2 regions of the Alteromonas sp. BZK5 genome follow, and region 2 is predicted to be linked to the other one. Evidence: predicted binding sites of a transcription regulator. Region 2 holds the regulator's gene; the other holds the start of a gene.
What was found. Region 2 encodes sigma-54, which starts transcription at its own class of promoters, with help from an activator protein. Its sites were predicted from a motif close to GTTGGCACGNNNNTNGNNT; they were not measured.
Positions count from the first base shown of each region.

Region 1 (4,355 bases), on a different contig from region 2:
CATCAGCGTTTCATTATGTTGGGGAGACAGAGCAAGTAACTCTTCTACTAGCAGGTTAGATTTATCGACATTTCCTAAACGGCTTTCCGTGGCTGCTAAATTGAATTTCGCAGGGAAAAGTGTCGGGTTTTGCGCTAGCGCTTTTTCTATGTTGACCTTGGCTTCTTCTAATCGACCCTGTCTAATCAATATACCGGCTTTAAGATTGAAAACTTCTGCTTCGTTTGGAAACAAAGCGCTTAGTAAGTCAGCGCCTTTTAATGCATTCTTAAACTGCTGAGCTTGTAAATTCATCAATGAATAAGTGAAAAGAAAGCCGGCATTATCCTTGTAGGTAGATAAGTTATTTTCAAGAATCGATAGCGCTTCATCTTGTTTACCTCTGGCAGCCATTAATTTAATCTTAAATAGCTGGAGCTTGTTTTCATTCGGGTATTTATATTCAAGATTTTGCAAAAGTCGCTCGGCTTTAAAGGCTTTGTTTTGGCGAATAAATAAGTCACCTAAAAGCAGTGCTGAGTCTGGGTCTTCCATTAACGCATCCTGATGACGTTCAAGCAGGGCAAGGGCCTGTTTATCTTGTTGAGTCGCCATGTAAACTTGGCTCAACATCAATACCGCCTGTAAGTCATCAGGCTCTTGTTGCAGATAAGCGTTAAAATCTTTCGCGGCTGTTTCCATGTTGTTGTTAAAGAAGTTTGTTAAACCACTTATGTAGAGCAACATGGGTTGAGAAGTAATAAGCTCAGGATCCAGTTGAGCCATGAAATCGTTAAGCTCTTTTAGTTTTTCGTTATCGATAGCTTGCTGGTTGTCTCTGCTTTGTAACCAGCTATTAAGTAAAATGGCCAGAGGATCATTAGGCGTGTCTTCAATGATCTCATCAACGAATAGCTTTGCTGTATCGTAGTCTTTCGCTTCTAAATACAAGTCTACTAGATTTCGCAGGGCAATGGGGTCGTCTCGGTTAAACGTTAGGGCTTTTTGTAAATGTGCAGTTGCCGCGTCAGTATCTCCCTGTCGGTATGCCAGTTGCCCTTTCAAACGCCATGTTATTGCGTTTTCTGGTTCTAACGACATGGCTTTATTGATAAGCGAGGTCGCTTTGGATAAATCTTCATTTTGAAGGGCAATAGAGGCTAGACCGTTAATGGCAGGTACGAAGTCTGGCGTACGGGAAACGATAGTGTTGTAATCACGAAGAGCGCACTGTTCATCTTCCAATCTAATACACGCGGTTGCACGAATCATCAACCATTCACGCTCTGCATTACCCGATAGCTTGCTCAAATCAGAAAAGTCTACAATTTCTTGGTACCTGTTCAAAAACAACCAAGTGTTGCCGAGAGGCTCTGCCAGAAGGTTGATATCTGCACCCATTTCCAACGCTTCTACAAACTCCATTTCTGCTGCAGTTAAGTAGCCATTAATAAGCAGTATTTCACCCATTAGGATTTTTGCAGCAAGGTTTTCAGGATCTTTTTGTAAGCTGTTTTTAAGGTGGATATAGGCTTCGTCGTATTCATTTTGATTAAACGCGGTCAGTGCTTTTTCGTAGTCTTCTGACGTAGAAGCAAAACTGTTAAAAGCGATTAATGATGAGGCAACTGCAGAGACAATTGCGCGTTGTACAACACGCTTTTTATTATTAAAAAAATCCATATAAACCTTCGAAATTTAGCCTAGCCACTGGCTTAAAAATAGCATAAAAAAAGGTGGCCTAAGCCACCTTCTAAAGATACGTGTTTTCTAAGCGTTTTTAAACAATTAAACGCGACGCTTACGTCTATAAAGAACAAGACCTAAACCTAAACTCATTAGTGCTAGGGCACCTGGTTCGCTTACTTCTGTTGGTGGTTTAGTAGGAGTGTCAGGAGTGTTGTTTATCGAAAATCCAAGGGCAGACAGCTTGAATCCAAAGTCGCTCTCCTGAGAAGCACCGTTATCAAATATAGTGTTGTAGGCACCTACTAACCAGTATTTGGCGGCGCTCAAGCCAGTAAACTCAGACTGATAATAGTTGTTCACTTTACTTCCAACAGAGAAGTGGCCCGTCTCTATGCCTTTAATAGAGGCAATGTCACTCCATGTAAAGCTTTCGCTACCTTGAAACTTGTTAATATCGTCCAAACCGACAACAGATACTTCTTTAGAAGAGTTTGTGTCGTTGTAATGATATGCAGAAGAGAAAGAGCCTGATGTTAAAGTTACCGATTCGCTAAATGATAACAAAATCATGTCGAAATCTTGTTTCCCATATTCGTTTCCTACATTATCAATTGTGTGTTGGTCACCGCGCGTGCTGTAACCCTTACAGTAACCATACCAGTATGTAGACACGCAAACAGTCTCTGCGTCATCGTTTGTTAATCCGTAGCCAATGGAACCATTATTATTAGTGTATTCGCTTAGTGCCTGCTGTTGTCTTACAACATTGTCTCTTTCTTGATAATAACCGTCATCTAAATAACTGTAAAATCCAGTATCCGACCAAGTGGTTAAGCCGACTTTAACGTCTCGTCCGTCTATTGATACTGTAACGCCGCTCTGCGCATCGGTTGTATTTTTAATACCATCTTGATGAAGATTGTAACTGAATTCATCTAAAGTAGTCTCGGTAGCAACAACACTTCCAGTAAAAAATAATATAAAAACATTTGATAAGCTAAATAACTTCATAAGAACACCAAAAATATAACTTAATTCTTACTTAGCATTTTATGTGCCAAAAGTTATGCACTTGTATTTTAAAGATTTATTTATGCTGGGTTAGGTGCTAGTAAAAAAAACTGACAGGTCATACCACCTGTCAGTGATCTAAAGTCTAATTGTATTAAACAAGTTTTTTGCGACGCCACATGACGAAGAGTGAGCAGGCCATGAGTAGACCGATAGTTCCAGGTTCAGACACTTCGGTGGTATCGGGTGTACCCGCTGTTTCTGAAATAGAGAAACCGATATTCGCAAGTTTAAACGCGTCGTTACCTATGCTTCCGTCAATTGTTTTACCAAATACAGTGTTGTATGCACCCACCAACCAATACTGGGCCGACTCAGTGAACGTAAAGTCTGCGCGGTCATCTAAATATTCACAGCTTTCGATGTCGAACGATGCTGATGTTAGTGCATCTGCAACTATATCACTCCACGTGTTAACGCCAGAGGTTAGTTTCGCCGTATTGCCAAGCGCTGCTACAGATACCTGACTATCACTGCTGCTGTGTAGCCAAGAAAAGCTAGCGCCAGTGAGCGTTACCGCAGAGTCAAACGATAGCAACACAAAATCATAATCGCGTTCTACGTTTGTAAACCTATAATATTCTGAGTTGTCGCTACCACTCGAGAAGTAATTTAAGTTATCAATGGCGTGGTCGGAATAACCTTTATAATTCGCTTCATCATTATTCGTTACACCATAAGCCCATTTATCTGAGATTTTTTCTAACTTGGCGCCAACGACTGTTTCGCCGGTAACTCCTTGTGTGTCGGAAAAAGCGGACATATTAATATTTAATCCGTCTATTTGAATAAAGGAATTATTCGTCTGATTGGTTTGTGTCACTTTGTCATCGACTAAGTCGTAGGTGTATTCTCCCAATGGAGAGTTACATACATTGCTTTTTTCGTTGCTCTGGCTCGATGACCCACAGTGAGAATAACTTTGCTTTTTATAGTAGGTAGCGAATGCTGAATTAGCACTCAGGGTAGATAGCAAAGCTGTGGAAAGTAATAGTACAGTTTGCAAAGAAAACGTTTTTTGTAGCGTTCGCATAATTGCGTTCCTATATATGAAGCGCAAAGCACTTCGAGTACACGCCGAGTGATGTGCGCGCCCATTATGCGAACACAAACTTGGTTAGTACCTAATTTCAACATGGACTTGTATGATATATGAACGGTGAGCTATTTAAGGTATGTAACCGTATACCTAGTTATTAGTTGTTTGTTTAATAGTGAGCATACGCGGTCCTGTATAAATAGAAGCCAAGCGCCGGCATTGTGGTGGGGGTACGTCTAATCAATGCAAAGCTAATAACGTTTTGCAACGGCGTTATGTAAAGGAACGAGGCAGTCTTTTTACTTTGCTATGCGTTCCTGCATATCTATGAAATAATTAGTGCAATTGTATATGTAGAAGTATGAGGACATATGTCTGATCAAAAACGTAAAGGGATATACTTACTTCCCAACTTATTAACAACAGCAGGGTTGTTTTCGGGTTTCTTTGCTGTGGTTTCGTCAATGAACGGCAGGTTCGAAGCCGCGGCAGTGGCTATCTTTGTTGCTATGATTTTTGATGGCTTAGATGGGCGTGTGGCAAGAATGACGAACACGCAAAGCGACTTTGGTGCTGA
Region 1 covers NZ_JACSOE010000054.1:1,044-5,398, reverse strand. The annotation lists gene prsT (XrtA/PEP-CTERM system TPR-repeat protein PrsT) at 1-1,662, opposite strand, end outside; gene xdp1 (exosortase-dependent surface protein XDP1) at 1,768-2,679, opposite strand; gene xdp1 (exosortase-dependent surface protein XDP1) at 2,834-3,772, opposite strand; gene pssA (CDP-diacylglycerol--serine O-phosphatidyltransferase) at 4,150-4,355, shown strand, end outside.
Region 1: a site for sigma-54 is predicted at 2,712-2,730, ahead of xdp1 (exosortase-dependent surface protein XDP1). Genes of this name have one in related genera too.

Region 2 (18,567 bases):
ACGCCAAGCATATCGATGATCCCTGCCCAGCCACGATTCCACGCTGTGTAATTTGATTTACCTTCTAAGCGCGCGCGATGATTAACCGATACACATACCACGTCTCCCCCAAGCCTTTTGGTTAAAGCGGGAATATATCGGTGCATATGGTCGAAATAGGGCAAAAGTAAAAAGGTACTTCTTGGGAGGAGTTTCAAGCCACAGCCCGTGTCTGGTGTGTCGTCCTGTAGGATCCACTGGCGAACACGATTGGCAACTTTAGACTGAAATCGCTTCCACGGGGTATCTTTTCGCTTTTTACGATGCCCTATAACGCAGAAGTGCGCTGCATTAGTCTCTTTAGCTGCGCGAATAAGTCGCGGTATATCAGCAGGATCGTTTTGCCCATCAGCATCAAGGGTGATGATCCACTTGCCTTTTGCCTGTAAAACGCCGTGAAAAACCGAAGTGCTTTGACCGCAGCTCATAGGGTGGACGATGACACGACAACTTACCGGCAAGGTGCTTGAAAGGTTATGCAGCAAGGATAGGGAGTCGTCACTGCTACCGTCATCAACAACAATAATTTCTGTTGTTGTACTTGGAACCACTTCTGCAATTTCTCGTAACAAAGCAGAAAGGTTTTTGGCTTCATTTTTAGCAGGTAAAACAACACTGACGTCAAACTGGTGCATAAGAATATTTGGTAAATCATCGAATGACGTGCACTTTAAACGTTGAACCTTAAGGAAAGCTTAAGTTAGGCGCTAAAGTGCAAACTTGCATTAAAATTCGTATTCCAACGACATGCGAAGTGTGTGATCTTTACTGTCACCATTTAGTCCGGCAATAAAGCCCAGTTCCCATTTTAACTGCTTCTGTCGGTCAAAGCGTTTTATACCCATGAATGCTGGACCAACCCCGATAAAATCCTCTGCTACATACACTTCCAATCCAGGTTGTACTTCAGGGATCCAGCGATACCTAAACTTGGCTTTAAATTCGCTTTCCCATTCATTCTCAACAGTTTGACCCCACTCGTACACCAAGCTAATGTTAGTTGTTAAACTGAATTGGCCAAACTCTTTTTCTGTTAATATCCCCGCTTTAACTTCCCAGTCATCGGTATTGTGCTGCTTTTCCAGCTCAAACAGCGTTGCCCAGTCAGCCCAGTATCGCCCTTGTTCAGTCATCATCCAGCGTAACTCTACTTCGTAGCTTTCTAAGCCAAAATCTTCATTTTCATCCCGCGCACCGACAAGGTATGTCTCGAGGATCATAAACTCTGAAAGTGCATGGCCGAATGAGAAGCGTTGCATTAAAACATTGCCATCGTCATTTTGTCTTGAGGTAAGTCGCCACTCAAACTCACGTTCAAAGGGTAATACATAAGGGTGATAAACCTTATCTACGGTAAAATTATCTGCATAACCGTTACTTGAAAACACGGCGCATAATGCGATAGCAGTAAGGAGAAAACGTCTCACTGTGCGACCTCCTGAATTTCATCAGAGAATCTCTTTTTTGAAGAAAAGAAAGCAATTAAATTAGGCACGATAAGTGCGAAGAAAAACACCAATAAATAGCTCATAGAGGGCGTAGCCTCATAGCCAATAAGAGAATTCAGAAGATGACCATATTCGCTATTGTCACTAATAATTGTGCTGCTATCCCATAGCTGCCTTGGCGATGGGAAGGTGTCAGTTTGTTCCAATAATAATGCGATATTAGCGGTTTGAGCTGCCACAAATGTTGTTGCAAAAAAGTATGTTGCTCGCTTGCTAACAAAGTGGGTGAGCAAAATATTAAGTAGAATCGCGATGCTAATACTTATACCCAGACCAATGATAGTGCCCAAGAGCAATAACGTACTATCACTATTACCTGATAACTCGGAAACAAAATAAACTAAAAAGTGCAGCGAATTGGGTAAGCCAATACCTATTATTAGCAGGGTGAGGCCTAGACTGAACCTATTCGACATGCGTGACGGCAAAAGGACAACAAGGCACATACCCAACCACGCAATAAAAAACAGTATTGATTTGAGATACTCAAATCCGGCACCTTCTGATAGTTGCGATACCAGTCCTAGCTGGGGGTAGGTAAATACAGCGAGCAATACCAGCAGCAACACCCGCCACACAACGGCAAGCGTAGATACACGCGGCAGCGCCAGCAATACACTAATGAGCATGAATATGGGCAAGGTGTCACGCAAGAAGAGAACGACGGTATTAATTAGCATCCAGCGTGCCCTCTTTGCTTTTAACTATTACCTTTCCTATTGCGCTATTAGGATGAAACTCACCAAAAAAAGGATACTCACCGGCTTTTAATGGGCCAATAAAGATGGTCCCTCGGCTTTTCGCAAATATCACTTTTTCTCTGTTCAACGAAAAGCTATCTATTTCTTCGGGAGTATCATCGAAATTAACAAAGGTTAGTTTTACTTTTTGCCCTGCGGGCACAATCACTTCCTGAGGAAAGAATAAGTGCTCTTTAATTTCCACCACCACTTCAGGTAAAGCGAACGCAAGGGGCGTATAAAAAGCATAAAGGGCTGAAAAAAAGAATAAAGAAATTTTAGAGTATGTAGTCATTGGAAAATGCCACCCTAACTTCTAATCCCCCGAGCGAACTTTCATCTAAAGAGAGCTCAGCCCCGTGTAATACAACGATTTGTTCTACAATGGCTAGCCCCAAGCCGCTTCCCGAATGAGGGGAGCTGTTAGATGCTCTTTTGAATCGGTTTAGCACGACAGCGCGCTGGTCAGCAGGGATACCTGGCCCAGAATCACAGACGCTTAAAATAAGCTCGTCTTTCCGTCGTTCAATCTTAATTATTATTTGTGCACCGCAAGGCGAGTATTTACTCGCATTGCTCACTAAGTTCTGAAGCAAGGTGTAAAGGACAAATTGAGAACTTAGCAACCAGGCCTCTTTTCCTTCCAGTGCTATTTCTTGGTTTTTATTTTCAATAGCGCCGTATAGGTCACTAATTACCTCTTGCGCGACCACGTGCACATTTACAGGTTCTCGCTGTTCTGCAAACGTTTCTGGGCTGGTGCGAGTAAGCAAAAGGAATTGATTTACCGCGTGGATCATTCTGTCAGTGTCTGCTTTAAGGGGAGCTAACACGTGGCCTTTTTCACCTAACTCGTTCGCTATATTGTGAATGTTTATTTTCATCACGCTGAGCGGAGTTCTAAGCTCATGCGCTGCGTTTGATGCGAATTGCTGCTCTCGTTCGAACGCTGAATTTAGTCGCGTGAACATAGTGTTTAACGTACTAACAACAGGGCTAAGTTCACTGGGCTCACGGGATAACGCAATGGTAGAAAAATCATTACCCTGTCGGCTGGCAAGGAGTTTTGATAGGTGTTTTAACGGCGATAGTCCCCAAGTAATGCCAAAAAAGAGAATGAATGCAAGAATAGGCACACTAATTATAAAAGGGGTGATGGCGGCTACAGTTAGCGAGTCAGTTAAAGTGAAGCGACTACTTACGGGTTGAGCCACCATATACCAGCTATCATTATTCGGGTTAAACCGAGTATGTACCCGCCAGCGTGTACCCAGTGCGTTTACTTCAGAAAAGCCCTCGGAGAAGCTGGTTAATGGCGTGCTTAGCGCGTCAGTAGATGAGCTGGCCAGCTTACCTTGTTTCCATACCTGGAAGAAAAGTGTCTGTTGCTGTGTGCGGGTGCCGCTATCTACGTAAGAGATTGCGCGGGATAGCTCAACTAACTCGTTATCTAACAAGGTATTCGATATACCCAGCGTTGCGCGGTAGCCTTTAAGTGCTGCACTAAATATCACTAAAACAAGCGCGCTGATCAGTGTAAGAATTAGAAAGCGGCGAATTGAAGACAATTCACTCCCCCGATTTTGAAATGCAATAACCGACGCCTCGAATAGTCTTAATAAACTCAGGAGGCATTTTTTTACGCAAATTACTCACGTGTACTTCTATTGTGTTGCTTGCCACTTCCTCTCCCCACTCATAAAGTTTATTTTCCAGCTGATCTTTACTCAGTATGCGCCCTGCGTTTTCAATAAGCGCTTTTAGTAGCATGAGTTCACGTCGAGGTAAGTGAACGTTTTGATTGTCGATAGTAAGCGTATGATGGGCAGTATCAAGGCTGACATTCTTAACACTAACAATGCTGTGAGATGCTGTGCTCAGACGACGCTCAAGTACTCTAATCCTAGCTAACAGTTCTTCTATTTCAAACGGTTTAGGTAAGTAGTCGTCGGCGCCTGCATCTAAGCCAGAGATTTTGTCTAGCGTTTTGTCCCGTGCAGTTAAGATCAACACAGGAAGCGTTGCGTTTTTCTTTCGAATAGATTTTAGTACGTCGAGGCCATCTGTGTCGGGTAAACCCAAGTCAAGAATGACAATGTCACTTTGGCCCGCTCGAAGCGTTGCAAGGGCATCTGCGCCTGAATAAACACAGTCTACCGTGAAGTTGGCATTCTTTAGTGAAAGGGCGAGGGCGCCAGACAACGGCCTATCGTCCTCTACAAGCAGTACACGCATAAAAAACTCATTGATAAAAAAACAAATCAAAACACTAAACGAGAGACCTTAAGAAAACCTTAAGTGCTTAGTGTTTTACTCTGACATCTCTTTTTCGAGCGCGCGTATTGCTATATCTTTGTATTTATCCCAACGCGCGTAATCTAGTTTATAAGGTATTGTTGGGTTGCCGAGCTTGTGAATTTTTCTACTTTCAGCATCGGCAAGCATTTCTGCTTTTCTGTGCCCTTCGAAGCTATCGAAGATACGTTCGAGTTCTCCATCGTCTAGAATCTTGATAAGACCTAATCTCAATCTATTCGCGAGGGCAGGGTTATCTGGGCTAACAAAAAAGTACTCATAGTTGGGGTATTTTAATAGGTGGAACTGCTCTAAAGAGACATGCTTATCTTTGTGGCGTTCTAAATCGCGGTGTACTTCGATAATATTGCGGGGAAAGGCGTCGACAAGGTTGCGAGAGACCATTGAATACATTGAGCCAAACCACGAACTCCAATCTTCTCCTTCAACTCTGTACCCATTAGCCGTTAAGACATCCATATCTGGCCAGTCAGTGCCTTGAACCATTGTAAGGTTTTTCAAGGTTCGGCCATCGGCATCTTCGGTGAGTTCGCTTTGCCGGGATGGGTTAATAACAAGCACTCTGAATCCAGCAAATCCTTTGAGTAAAGGAAGCTCAATAGGAATGAGCTTTTGTTCTCGAGTCTGGTTCGTTACGCTCCACAGTACGTCTGCTTCTCCCTTTAATAGGGATAGCATCTGACGACTTTGCGTCATGGGCTGAGGATGAGGGACAAGGGTTATATCGCCATATTCCTTTGTTGCCTTAAATACGGCATTGAGCACAGCTACGTGATAACTTCCATAATCATCATCGGCAAACGCACGTGTATATACTAACTCCTCAGCATTTACACTGGACAAAAGTAGCGTGTGTAGCATCATCATTGAAGCTACGAAGCGAGACATTTTCATTTGTTTTTATATTGGTTCCGAACACAACAGTTTGACGTTACCTTAAATCTGTTTCTGTGTCATCGGCAGATGATGGAATTTTATCCATATTTTTTGTGCTTAGGGGTTCGCATTTCCTTCAATTCCTGTATAATTCGCGCCCTGCCCAGTTACGCCCACCTTTGGGAAGGTGGAAGAATCAGCCGGCTCGAAGGGGTCATTGTGTTGATTTTAAGGTGATTTCTGGTGTTCAGAAATCAGTAACGACGATATTATTCGGGTGAATTTGAAAATGAAAACTTTTGTTGCTAAGCCAGAAACGGTTCAACGTGACTGGTATGTGGTAGACGCCACAGACAAAACTCTAGGCCGTTTGGCTTCTGAAATCGCACTACGCCTTCGTGGTAAGCACAAGCCAGAGTACACACCTCACGTGGACACTGGTGATTACATCGTAGTAATCAATGCTGAGAAAGTTGCGGTAACAGGCCGTAAAGCGCAAGACAAAATGTACTATGCGCACTCTGGTTACCCAGGTGGTCTTAAAGAGACAAACTTTGAAAAACTAATTGCTCACAAGCCAGAAATGGTTATTGAAAAAGCAGTTAAAGGCATGTTGCCAAAAGGCCCTCTAGGTCGCGCAATGTTCCGTAAAATGAAAGTTTACGCAGGTGCAGAGCACAAGCACACCGCACAGCAACCACAAGTTTTGGACATTTAAGGAGCTATTAACATGGCAGATACTCAATACTACGGCACAGGCCGCCGCAAAAGTTCTACTGCTCGTGTGTTCCTACGTCCAGGCACAGGTAGCATTAAAGTAAACCAACGCGCTCTTGACGAGTACTTTGGTCGTGAAACAGAGTGCATGGTTGTTCGTCAGCCACTTGAACTTGTTGAAATGACTGAAAAGTTTGACGTATACATCACTGTTAAAGGTGGTGGTTCTAACGGTCAAGCGGGTGCAATCCGTCACGGTCTTACTCGTGCTCTTATGGAGTATGATGAGGCACTACGTCCAGCACTTCGTAAAGCTGGCTTCGTTACTCGTGACGCACGTCGCGTTGAACGTAAGAAAGTTGGTCTACACAAAGCGCGTAAGCGTCCACAATTCTCAAAGCGTTAATTTTTACGTTTTTTGTATTTGCAAAAACCCGGCTTATGCCGGGTTTTTTATTGCCTGTGTTTTACTGAGAGCCTTTGTGCCTTGGTACAAAGCAAAGCTTGCGTGGTTCTATTTTTCATAACAAAGGTTTAATTTGTAGCCGCTATCTTACTTAATATTGTCCAAAACCTTGATTTTAGGCCTTTCCCTCACTAAACCTAAACACACCTTTTGAATTAATTTATCGCTTAAATATCAGTAAAACCTTGTGTTTATAAGGGCTTTTCTTTTATCATTTGCGGTCGAAAATTTTGAAAACTTTCGTGACCTCGTAAACCAGTAAATTTTTACTGTTACGTCGCTGTCATGACAAGCCATATGATGCATGACGCAAGCGTGATAAAACCAGTATAAGCTTGGGTTACACATCATAATTATCCAAACCTGGAGAAATGTGGATGAGCAATGTATCTGTAGATGCAACAGAGTCTGCACACAATGAAAACCAGCCAGAAAACAACACTCGTCGTCGGTTCTTGACCGTTGCCACGTCGGTAGTTGGTGGTGTAGGTGTCGTTGGTGCTGCTGTGCCTTTTATTGCGTCCTGGAATCCAAGCGCCAAAGCGAAAGCCGCCGGTGCTGACGTTGAAGTAGATATCAGCGGGATTGAGCCTGGACAGTTAGTACGTGTAATGTGGCGAAGCAAGCCTGTGTGGATTGTACGTCGTACGCCTGAAATTCTTGAAGAACTAGGCACGCACGAAGATAAGCTGAAAGATCCTAACTCTGAAGCTGAGCAGCAGCCTGCCTTTGCTCAAAACCGTTTCCGTTCAATGAAGGAAGAGTACCTTATCCTTGTTGGTATCTGTACTCACCTGGGTTGTTCTCCACAGCATCTTAAAGACGGTGCATTTGAAGAAGTGGTTGAAGGCGTTCCAGATGGATTCTTCTGCCCGTGCCACGGTTCGAAATTCGACATGGCTGGACGTGTATTCCAAAACGTTCCTGCACCGTTGAACCTGGTTGTACCGCCATATCAATTCGTTGATGACAATAACATCATCATCGGTTCAGAAGCGGAGGCCGTGTAATATGAATGCTTTCCTAGGTTGGATTGAAGAGCGCATCCCAATGATGCGCGTTGCGAATATGCACGCTCTTCAATATCCTGCTCCAAAGAACATGAACTTCTGGTATGTGTTCGGTTTTCTAGCAACTATTGTTTTGGTTAACCAGATTGTTACTGGTATTTGGTTGACCATGAACTTCGTTCCATCTTCAGAAGGCGCATTTGCTTCTGTTGAATACATCATGCGTGAGATCGACTACGGTTGGATCATCCGTTACATGCACAGTACTGGCGCATCGGCGTTCTTTATTGTGGTATATCTACACATGTTCCGTGGCATGATTTACGGCTCTTACCAGAAGCCTCGTGAGCTTCTATGGGTGTTTGGTATGTTTATTTACCTAGCGCTTATGGCAGAAGCTTTCATGGGTTACGTTCTACCTTGGGGACAAATGTCTTACTGGGGTGCGCAGGTAATCGTATCACTATTCGGTGCTATTCCTGTTGTTGGTCCTGACCTTGTTATCTGGCTACAAGGTGACTACGTTATCTCTGGCGCTACGCTTAACCGTTTCTTCGCACTTCACGTAATTGCGCTGCCTCTGGTTATCGTTATTCTTGTGTTCCTTCACATCATCGCTCTTCACGAAGTGGGCTCTAACAACCCAGACGGTATTGCGATTAAGCACAAGAAAGGCTCACTGCCTGAGTCTGAGAAGACTAAATATGAAATTCACGAGTACTACACAAGCAAGTACGACATTGCTGATGACGTGTTACCGTTCTTCCCGCACATTGTTCTTAAAGACCTTGTGGCGTTCTGCGTGTTCTTAGCACTATTCACTTATGTGCTGTTCTTTGCCCCTGAAATGGGTGGTAAGTTCCTGGAACACCCTAACTTTGAAATTGCTAACCCGCTGAAGACTCCTGCGCACATTTTCCCTGTTTGGTACTTCACGCCGTTCTACGCCATTTTGAAAGCGGTACCTGATAAGCTGTTCGGTGTACTTGCCATGTTTGGTGCTATTGCTGCGCTATTTGCTCTGCCTTGGGTTGACCGTGGTCGCGTTAAATCATGGCGCTATCGCTGTGGCCTACACAAAGTAAACCTAATTGTGTTCGCTATCGTGTTTGTTTTCCTTGGTTACCTAGGTGGTACGCCGCAAGAAAACTGGAAAATCATTGCCTCGCAAATCGCAACAGTAATGTACTTCGGTTTCTTCATTGCACTGTTCCTATACAGCAAAAACGAAAATACTAAACCAGTGCCAGAGAGGATTTCTAAATGAAAAAAATGATGTGCTTTTTAGCCTTCTTCCTACCTGGCGTCGCGTTTGCGGCAGGCGGGAACGTACACCTAGATGAAGCGCCTATCGATTTGACTGATAAGGCGTCTTTACAACGCGGTGCACAGTTGTTCATGAACTACTGTTTGGGCTGTCACTCAATGAAGTATCAGCGCTATCAGCGTTCATTCCAAGATTTGGGTATTCCTGATGAACTAGGCCAAGAGTATTTGCAGTTCACGGGTGACAAGGTGTCTGACTATATCACTCGTGCAATGCCTGAAGAGGCAGCAGCAGGGTGGTTTGGTGCTGCTCCACCAGATCTAACGCTAGTGGCTCGTGTTCGTGGTGAAGACTGGATTTACACTTACCTGCGCTCTTTCTATGTTGACGAAAGCCGCCCGTTTGGTGTTAATAACACAGTGTTCCCAGAAGTGGGTATGCCACACGTGCTTCAGCCACTTCAAGGTACGCCAACGCGCACTTATGAAGAGCAAATGGTTGATGGTGAGATGGTCAAGCGTTATGTAGGCATTAAGTCAGATGGTACTGGCGCAATGTCTCCTGACGAGTACGACCAAGCCGTTGCCGATATCGTGAACTTCTTGGAGTACACAGGTGAGCCTGCGAAACTTGAATCTCACAAAATCGGTAAGTGGGTGCTTATCTTTATCGCAGTATTGTTCGTATTTGTTTACTTATTGAAGAAAGAATACTGGCGAGAAGTGCACTAATCGCACAGATTTATGTATAATATGAAAAGGGGGCTTCTCGCCCCCTTTTTTTGGTATTTACTCGTGCTACCTGAAAACCCTTTTGTATAGGGTGTTCAGGTAGCACGAGTTAACGTAATAAGCTTACCGTTTGTAAGCGTAAACTTGTTTCTCGACGGAGGAAATTGAATGGCCGTAGCCGCGAATAAACGTTCTATTATGACGTTGTTCTCTGACACAATTGATATTTATAGCCACCAGGTGCGTATTGTGTTGGCAGAAAAAGGTGTGGGTGTTGAAATCAGCTACACAGATCCTAGCAACCTGTCTGAAGATCTGTTGGAGCTTAACCCTTACGGTACTGTTCCAACTCTAGTTGATCGCGAGCTTGTACTTTACAAGTCGCACATCATCATGGAATACCTTGATGAGCGTTTCCCTCATCCACCACTTATGCCGGTTTACCCAGTATCACGTGGTCAGAGCCGCCTTATGATGCACCGCATCGAGCAAGACTGGTACTCGCTTGCTGCCCGTATTTTCCGTGGCGAAGGTGATGTAGAAGCAGCACGTAATGAGCTGCGTGAAGCTTTGCTATCTCTTGCGCCTGTATTTGGTGAAATGCCTTACTTTATGAGCGAAGAGTTCAGCTTAGTTGATTGCTACCTTGCTCCGCTATTATGGCGTTTACCTGCACTAGGTATTGAACTAAACGGTGCTGGCAGCAAAGAAATTAACGCTTACATGAACCGTATTTTCTCTCGTAGCTCATTTAAAGCGTCTTTGACTGACCAAGAGCGTGAGATCCACAACCCGCTATGACATCTATGACGTCAAACCAGCCCTATTTGCTTAGGGCTTTTTATGAGTGGATTGTTGATAACGACTTAACGCCGTACATTGTGGTAGATGCAACCAACGAGTTGGTTGAAGTGCCGCAGGAGTTCGTTAAAGACGGTCAGATCGTTTTAAACGTATCGCCTAGTGCGTGTGTTAACTTTTCTCTTGATTTAGATGGCTTATCGTTTCAAGCACGCTTTTCTGGGCAACCTAGAAGATTAAGTATGCCTTGTGAAGCGGTAATGGCTATTTACGCAAGAGAAAATGGTGCAGGTACGGTATTCGCCACTGAAGAAGATGTGGCTCGTGCGCAGCAAGAGCGCCCAGAAACATCTGAAGATGTTTCTCAACCTAGCGGACCGACGTCGCTGGAAGATGCTGATGCAAGCGACGTGAAAGACGCACCTGTTCCACCTAAAAAGGGTAAGCCTACCCTCAAAGTTATTAAATAGTTTATTAAATAGCTTATCAAATAACGTATTAGCCTGGTTTTGTGAAGTTTATCTACTCAGCAAAGCCAGCGCTTATCTTTCTTATTCCCGTTAAGTTTTATCTCCGGTTCCCCTTCGCACAAAAGTAAAAACACCCCATTACCTGCGTAATAGGGCGCTTTCACGTGGTACTGTGTTTAACCATTTAACGGGTTCGGGTTATCACCGCGCGGCTCGTTGGGTAATCAAAGCGATGGGCCTCGGTTAGTACCGATGTGGATAGACCCTCACGGCTTGGATCGTCAGCGTTTGCACTAGTAACTACACCTTGGTGAAGTCTTACTGCATCGGCAAGATCATCCCTCACCACATCATAACCCGCTGCTTCACCACCGCCACCGGCAACACCCGGTACGCCATATCCACCCAGCGCGTTTCCGGTCCCAGCTTCAACAACATCTGTACGGGCACTATTTAATTCATCGATAAGCTCAGTACCGGCGTCGTATGCATTAAGGTAATAAGTGTAGGTACCCGGCTCGGTTGGAATTTCAATACTGTCCATACCAACAAAAGCGTCGTTAGTAGGTATTAGCATGGAAAGTAGCGAAAGATATGGCTTGTCCATAGTATCGAAGGGATAGCTTAACGTAGCTTTCGGCGCAAGAAGTCCGCCAAAACGGTGCCACGTATTTGAATCATTGTCGTAATCCAAACCAAGTTTTTTCTCGCAATCAATTGCTCAGTGAGGTGTGGGGCTATAACCACGAAGGCTACGAGCACACGGTGAATACCCATATAAATCGTTTACGCACTAAGCTTGATAAAATCAACAGTATTGAAAATGGTGGACAGCTAGTAGAAACCGTCTGGGGTGTGGGTTACAAGTTGAACGTCAATGGATATATAGCGAAAGCGCTTATTGCATGAGTATTTTTTAGCTCACCATGCCCTATCAGGCATGAGAGTTCAAAATTAACTTAAATTAGAAACAGCGTCGCAGTACCTAAGAAAGCAAAAATACCCACTACATCGGTTATCGTAGTTAAGATAACACTGCCAGCTAGGGCAGGGTCTATCTTAAGACGCTTCATGATCATAGGTAAGGTTGCACCCGCTAAAGCAGCCGCAATCATGTTTACCATCATGGCAAAGGCAATAATTACGCCCAGCATGTAATCTTGTTTCCATAACGCGATGACAGAGGCAATAAGCACCGCCCAAATGGCACCGTTTAAAAAGCCGATGGATATTTCTTTACTGATAAGCCATCGTGAGTTACTCGCGTTAACATGGCCTAATGCCATACCGCGAATAACTAGCGTTAGCGTCTGATTACCCGCTACACCGCCCATACTAGGGACAATGGTATTTAAAATAGCTAACACAGCCAGTTGGCTCAGCGTTGCTTCAAATAGATCACTCACCATCGCAGCCATTAGCGCCGTCACTAAGTTTACCGCCAGCCACACCGAGCGTCGTTTGGTACTTTGCATAACGGGTGCAAAGGTATCTTCGTCATCATCAAGACCCGCCATACTCATCATCGAGTGCTCGGCGTCCTCACGAATAATATCAACCACGTCATCAATGGTAATTCGGCCCACTAAGCGATGGTTTTCATCTACAACAGGTGCTGAAAGCCAATTGTATCGCTCGAACAGGCTTGCGACTTCATCGTCTGGCATATTCACAGGAATCGCTTCAGATTCCTCATCCATAACGTCAGACACTTTATCGTCGGTATCTGCGGTGAGTAAACGGGTAACCGGAACAATACCAACAAGGTTGTCAGTTCGGTTTACCACGTAAAACGTATCCGTATTCTCAGGTAGCTCACCTTTTAAGCGGATATAGCGCAGAACCACGTCAATGGTCACATCTGGACGTAAAGTGATGGTGTCGGTGTTCATGATGAAACCAGCGGTTTCCTCACCGTAAGACAGCGCTTGCTCTGCGCGCACGCGATCTTGTGCATCCATCGAATCTAGAATATCGGCCAATACTGGCTCGGGAAGGCTGCTTAGCGTCTCTGCTAAGTCATCGGTATCCATCTCTTCAAGTGCGTCAACCACATTAGCGGGAAGCATTTTTGTAATGATACCGTTTCGAACATCGTCAGACAGTTCTTCTAAAATGTCGCCGTGAAAGTCACCATCAATGAGCTCCCATAATTCGTCACGGGTTCTGCTAGGGCTAGATTCAAGAATGTGGGCGACGTCTGAAGGCGGTAATTCAAGCAGAAGCTTACGTACAGATACGAATTGACCGTTGGTCAACGCAGCGTTGAGTGCGCGTAACTGAGTTTGTACGTATTTAGAAACAAGCGCTTCTGCCATAAGGCGTTATTCCTACAAGCTAAAAGATGAACAATGCAGGCCATAGAGCCTAAGTGGGCGTAGAATATCGCAATTATGATGAGTCTGTCATGATAATTGCGTAGGTTTTGCGCAGGATTTTAAGATAACTGCGCTAAGTGTTGATTAATTGGTCAATGGATTGGGTAAGTAAGACTATTCGTCTTCGTTAAATCTGCCCTCAATAAGCTCTTCAATAGCTGCAAGTGCATCAACAGCATCACTGCCGTCCACAATCACATCTACCTGTTCACCTTGATGGCTTTCAAGCATCATTAATCCCAATACACTGCTTGCGTCTGCTTCTTTATCGCCTTTTTTTAAGATGATTTTAGCGTCGAATTGATTAGCCAGTTTAACCAGTTGGGTCGCCGCTCTCGCATGCAACCCTAACTTATTGACGATAGTTAGCGTTTTTTGAATAGTCATTACTGATTCAGCTCTCTATGGCGAATTTGAACATCAGGGTGTATTTCACTGAAGGTTTTCGACAGGGTCTGTGCGATATAAACCGAACGGTGTTGCCCGCCAGTACAGCCAATGGCTACGGTTACGTAACTTCTGTTATTGCGTTCTAAATGAGGCAGCCATGTCGTTATTAAATTCTGAATTTGCCAAATGAACTTGGTCACTACAGGCTGCGACCCCAAAAATACTTCTACTGGTGCGTCTAATCCGGTCAGATGTTTAAGGTCGGGCTCCCAGTGGGGGTTAGGTAAAAAGCGGGCATCAAAAACGTAATCCGCATCTTTAGGAATGCCGTGCTTAAAGCCAAACGACTCAAACACAAGCACAAGGCGTGAGCTTTTCTTACCCAGGATACGCTCTCGAATTAACTCTGCCAGTTGGTGAATGGTAAGCTTATCTGTATCTAGATATAAATCTGCGCGCTCAGCAATAGGAGCAAGTAGGGCAGACTCGGCTTTAATGGCTTCTGAAAGCGATTTATTAAGCTTGGCGAGAGGGTGAAGACGACGTGTTTCGCTAAAACGCTTAACCAGTACATCATCGCTCGCGTCAATGTAAACAATGGTCATCGACCACGAAGAAGGCAGGTAGTCTAGAATTTCTACCAAATCGTCAGGATTTTTAGGTAAGTTTCTCACATCGATACTTACCGCAACCTGATCGTACTCGTCAACAACTGTATGGGTTAAGGTGGGAAGTAAGTTTACCGGGATATTATCAACACAGTAATAACCTAAATCTTCCAATGCGCGAAGTGCGACAGACTTACCAGACCCCGAACGACCACTGATTATTATCAGCTTCACCTACTTTCTCCCTAATACTCTGGTTTTATCACATACGCGTTGTTGAATTAGGCGCCTACTAAACGGTTAATAGGCGCTTAATGTTTAACTTAATGCAGATAGAATATCGTCGCTTGTCGTTGCGCGACGTATTGCTTTAATCGTTTCTTTGTCGCTTAGTTTACCAGCCACGGTGGCCAGCGTTTGAAGGTGTCCTTCGGTCTGTTCCTCAGGAACGAGTAGAGCAAAAAAGATGTCTACGGGTTTCTCGTCAAGGGCGTCAAAGTCGATTGCTGGCGTGCTGGTTACAACAATGGCAATCACTTTCTCAAGGCCCGGCAGGCGTCCGTGGGGCAGGGCGATACCATTGCCTATGCCTGTACTACCCATACGCTCTCGAGCCATCAAACTGTTGAGTACCGTTGCCTGATCAATGTTCTCGTTTTGCTTGGCAGCGATATCAGCGATGATCTCAAGAATTCGCTTTTTACTATTACACTGAACCGCACACTCGGTGCGGTCCAGACTTACGATGGCTTGTATATCCATGCTTAATTAACTACTAATGTTTTTTCAGTTTTTCCTTATGCTTGATTACCTGCCGGTCGAGTTTATCAACCATGCTGTCAATCGCCGCATACATGTCGGTATTTTCTGAGGATGCGAATACTTCAGCGCCACTTAAATGAACGGTCGCTTCGGCTTTTTGATTTAATTTTTCAACGTTCAGGATGACATGCACATTAGAAATGTGATCAAAGTGACGTTCAAGTTTGCTGAACTTCGTATCGACATAATTACGCAAAGAGTCGGTGATTTCGACATGATGACCAGTAAGGTTGATTTGCATATTTCGTCTTCCTTATATTATTAAGCCCGATTAAATAAGGCTTTTGCGTTGGTTCGACGGCGGGATCGACAACGATTCCCGGTACTTTGCTATTGTTCGCCGGGCAACTTTAATGCCTTGTTCGGCCAACAATGAAGCAATCTTGCTATCACTTAGCGGCTTGCTAGGCTTTTCTGCGGCCACTAATTTCTTGATCAATGCACGAATCGCTGTAGATGAACATTCACCACCAGACTCTGTTGCAACGTGGCTTGAGAAGAAATACTTCAATTCGAAGATTCCACGTGGCGTATGCATGTACTTTTGCGTTGTCACTCGCGAAATAGTGGATTCGTGCATATCTACCATTTCTGCGACATCATTTAGCACCATTGGTTTCATCATTTCCGGGCCGTGCTCAAAAAAGCCCATTTGCTGCTGCACAATGCAGTTTGCAACCTTCATTAAGGTTTCGTTACGAGATTCAAGGCTCTTTATGAACCACTTAGCCTCTTGCATGTGTGAGCGGATGAACTGTGAATCGCTACTATTCTTGGCACGGCGACTCATTGCAGCGTATTGTTGATTTACGCTTAACTTAGGCAGACTGTCGGGGTTCAGCTCAACCACCCAACGGCCATTTTTCTTGGTTACTGAGACATCAGGAATAACGTACTCAGGCTCTTTAGTAACTAAAGCACTACCTGGGCGAGGATTCAAGGTTTGCAGTAAACGCATTGCCTCGCGTAGCTGATCTTCTTTCAATCGGCTTTTACGCATAAGCGTACGATAGTCTTTGCTGCTCAGTAAGTCAGAGTACTCTTCAATCAGTTGCTTCGCTTCAGCAAGCCACGGTGTGTCTTCTGAAAATTGACGCAATTGCACCATCAAACATTCTTGTGGAGAGCGTGAGCCAGAACCAATAGGGTCGAACATCTGAATGCGCTTTAGCACACATTCTATTTCGTCCATTTCAATCGGCTCTTCCATATCATCATCGTTAACCGCTTCTAAAATATCATCAAGGGTAACGGTTAAATAACCTGACTCGTCAATAGAGTCGATGATTGCTGTAGCGATTGCGCGATCGGTATCCGAGAAATGGGTAAGGCGCATTTGCCAAAGAAGGTGCTCTTGAATATCTTCAGTAGTCTCACCTTGGAAGATTTGCTCGTCGTCATTGGATGGACCTGGAGCTGGCGAAGATGAAGCAGAGTAGTATTCGTCCCATGTGCTGTCGATTGGCAGCTCATCGGGAAGATCGTTTTTCTCAAGTGCATCGCCGGCTTCTAGTGTGTCACTAGATGCAGAAGCAGTGGCCTCAGAGCCGCTGTCATCGTTGTCGATATTGTTCTTTTCTAGTTGCGGCTCGTCGTTACCTTCTTCAACTTCTAATAGCGGATTAGAATCGAGCGCTTCTTGGATCTCTTGTTGAAGATCAAGTGTAGAAAGCTGCAGCAGTTTAATGGCCTGCTGAAGCTGTGGTGTCATGGTAAGTTGTTGGCTAAATTTTAGCTGTAAAGATGGTTTCATCTACGTCTTATTTAAATGCTCTAAATTGAATATACCAGAGCGAAACTGAAAAATGACAATTCGGTTACATTAACTATAGCCTGAATTGTTCGCCTAGGTATACATCCCTTACTTTTTGATTACTTAAAACCTGTTCCGCCGTTCCTTGCGCAATAAGCTCGCCATGACTCACAATGTACGCCTTTTCACAAACATCCAATGTCTCTCGTACGTTATGGTCCGTGATAAGGATTCCAATACCCCTATCGCGAAGATGTTGTATTATCTTCTTTATATCATTAACTGATATTGGATCAACACCAGCAAATGGTTCGTCTAACAAAATAAATTGCGGTTTTGCTGCCAGAGCGCGGGCAATCTCAACGCGACGGCGTTCGCCCCCTGACAAACTCATCCCCGTACTATTACGTATATGGTTAATATTAAATTCATCAAGTAGCGCATCTGCTTCTTCTTCTTGCTGTTGTGAATTTAAATCTTTACGGGTTTGCAAAATGGCCATGATATTTTCATGCACTGTGAGCTTTCTGAAAATAGAGGCTTCCTGCGGTAGGTAGCCAATTCCGCGGCGTGCGCGCTCGTGCATGGGCTGATGAGTTAGCTCATTGTTGTCGATTTCAATCTTGCCTTTATCCAGATTCACTAAACCAACAATCATGTAGAATGTGGTGGTCTTACCAGCGCCATTTGGGCCAAGAAGACCAACAATTTGACCCGTTGAGACAGACAGACTTACATCTCGAACAACCTGTCGTGACTTGTAAGCCTTAGCAAGATTTTTAGCGCTCAAAGTTGCCATTGCTATTCATTGCCCTCGTTGTCTTTTTTGTCTTTCTTAGACGAAGTTTTGCGAATGGTCTCAGGTGTGAATACTGTGGTCACTCGACCCTCACCATCCTTACCTGCGCCGCCAGTCGCTAGCAATTGCTCGGTAATCATATCGAACGTGATGTTGTCACCCTGTACTTTACTGGTGTCTTGTTTCAACTCTGCGTTTCCGGCAAGAGAAATCGTTCGGTTCACCACTTCATAGCGTATTTCATTAGCTTTTGCCGAAACTGGCGTGCCGTCTTCCAATTGCTGGGAATAGCTTGCAGGCTTTCCTCTAGCAATAAATATTTCACGACCACCACCGTCAGTGGCAATTACTTCCACTTCGTCAGCTTCAATAACCAAAGAGCCTTGAGTTATGAGTACGTCGTCTTTGTACAACGCGGTTTTATTTTTACCGTCGATAAACTGGGTGTTCGAGCCTATTTTTATGGGCTGCGAAAAATCATCTTCACTGGCGTGTACCGCACCGCTAGCGATGGCAAGCAATAAACTAGTTGCTAGGGGAATAAGTGGTTTGTACATGATCTAAAAGCTCGTATTCTTGTGTGCGTAAATTCGCGTTAAACCCATTACTTAAAATGACATATTGGGTGCCCAGTATTTCAACGGGTTGGTCAGATGTCATTTGCTTGGTTTCTAAATTAATTTGAATGTACTCGGTCGATATACTTCTGACAAAGTCATCGCCAGTTTGGTTCTCAATATTAACTTGGTTTTCCAGCTGGATTAGCTCGTTATTGTATAGTGTACCTTCATCAGCGGTTACCACCCATGGTGATGACGCGTTTTCTGTATAAAGGGTGTATTTAGGTTGCTGAAACAATACAAAGCCAAGCTGGTC
Region 2 covers NZ_JACSOE010000043.1:1,295-19,861, reverse strand. The annotation lists gene BIZ39_RS13130 (glycosyltransferase family 2 protein) at 1-674, opposite strand, end outside; gene BIZ39_RS13125 (hypothetical protein) at 765-1,466, opposite strand; gene BIZ39_RS13120 (hypothetical protein) at 1,463-2,227, opposite strand; gene BIZ39_RS13115 (cupredoxin domain-containing protein) at 2,217-2,582, opposite strand; gene BIZ39_RS13110 (sensor histidine kinase) at 2,566-3,855, opposite strand; gene BIZ39_RS13105 (response regulator) at 3,857-4,522, opposite strand; gene BIZ39_RS13100 (ABC transporter substrate-binding protein) at 4,598-5,497, opposite strand; gene rplM (50S ribosomal protein L13) at 5,769-6,197, shown strand; gene rpsI (30S ribosomal protein S9) at 6,210-6,602, shown strand; gene petA (ubiquinol-cytochrome c reductase iron-sulfur subunit) at 7,040-7,672, shown strand; gene BIZ39_RS13080 (cytochrome b) at 7,674-8,939, shown strand; gene BIZ39_RS13075 (cytochrome c1) at 8,936-9,670, shown strand; gene sspA (stringent starvation protein SspA) at 9,839-10,471, shown strand; gene BIZ39_RS13065 (ClpXP protease specificity-enhancing factor) at 10,468-10,941, shown strand; gene BIZ39_RS13060 (spondin domain-containing protein) at 11,126-11,635, opposite strand; partial or broken gene BIZ39_RS13055 (winged helix-turn-helix domain-containing protein) at 11,623-11,850, shown strand; gene mgtE (magnesium transporter) at 11,901-13,259, opposite strand; gene BIZ39_RS13045 (HPr family phosphocarrier protein) at 13,434-13,706, opposite strand; gene rapZ (RNase adapter RapZ) at 13,706-14,551, opposite strand; gene ptsN (PTS IIA-like nitrogen regulatory protein PtsN) at 14,636-15,079, opposite strand; gene hpf (ribosome hibernation promoting factor) at 15,093-15,380, opposite strand; gene BIZ39_RS13025 (RNA polymerase factor sigma-54) at 15,411-16,892, opposite strand; gene lptB (LPS export ABC transporter ATP-binding protein) at 16,966-17,691, opposite strand; gene lptA (lipopolysaccharide transport periplasmic protein LptA) at 17,694-18,248, opposite strand; gene lptC (LPS export ABC transporter periplasmic protein LptC) at 18,217-18,567, opposite strand, start outside.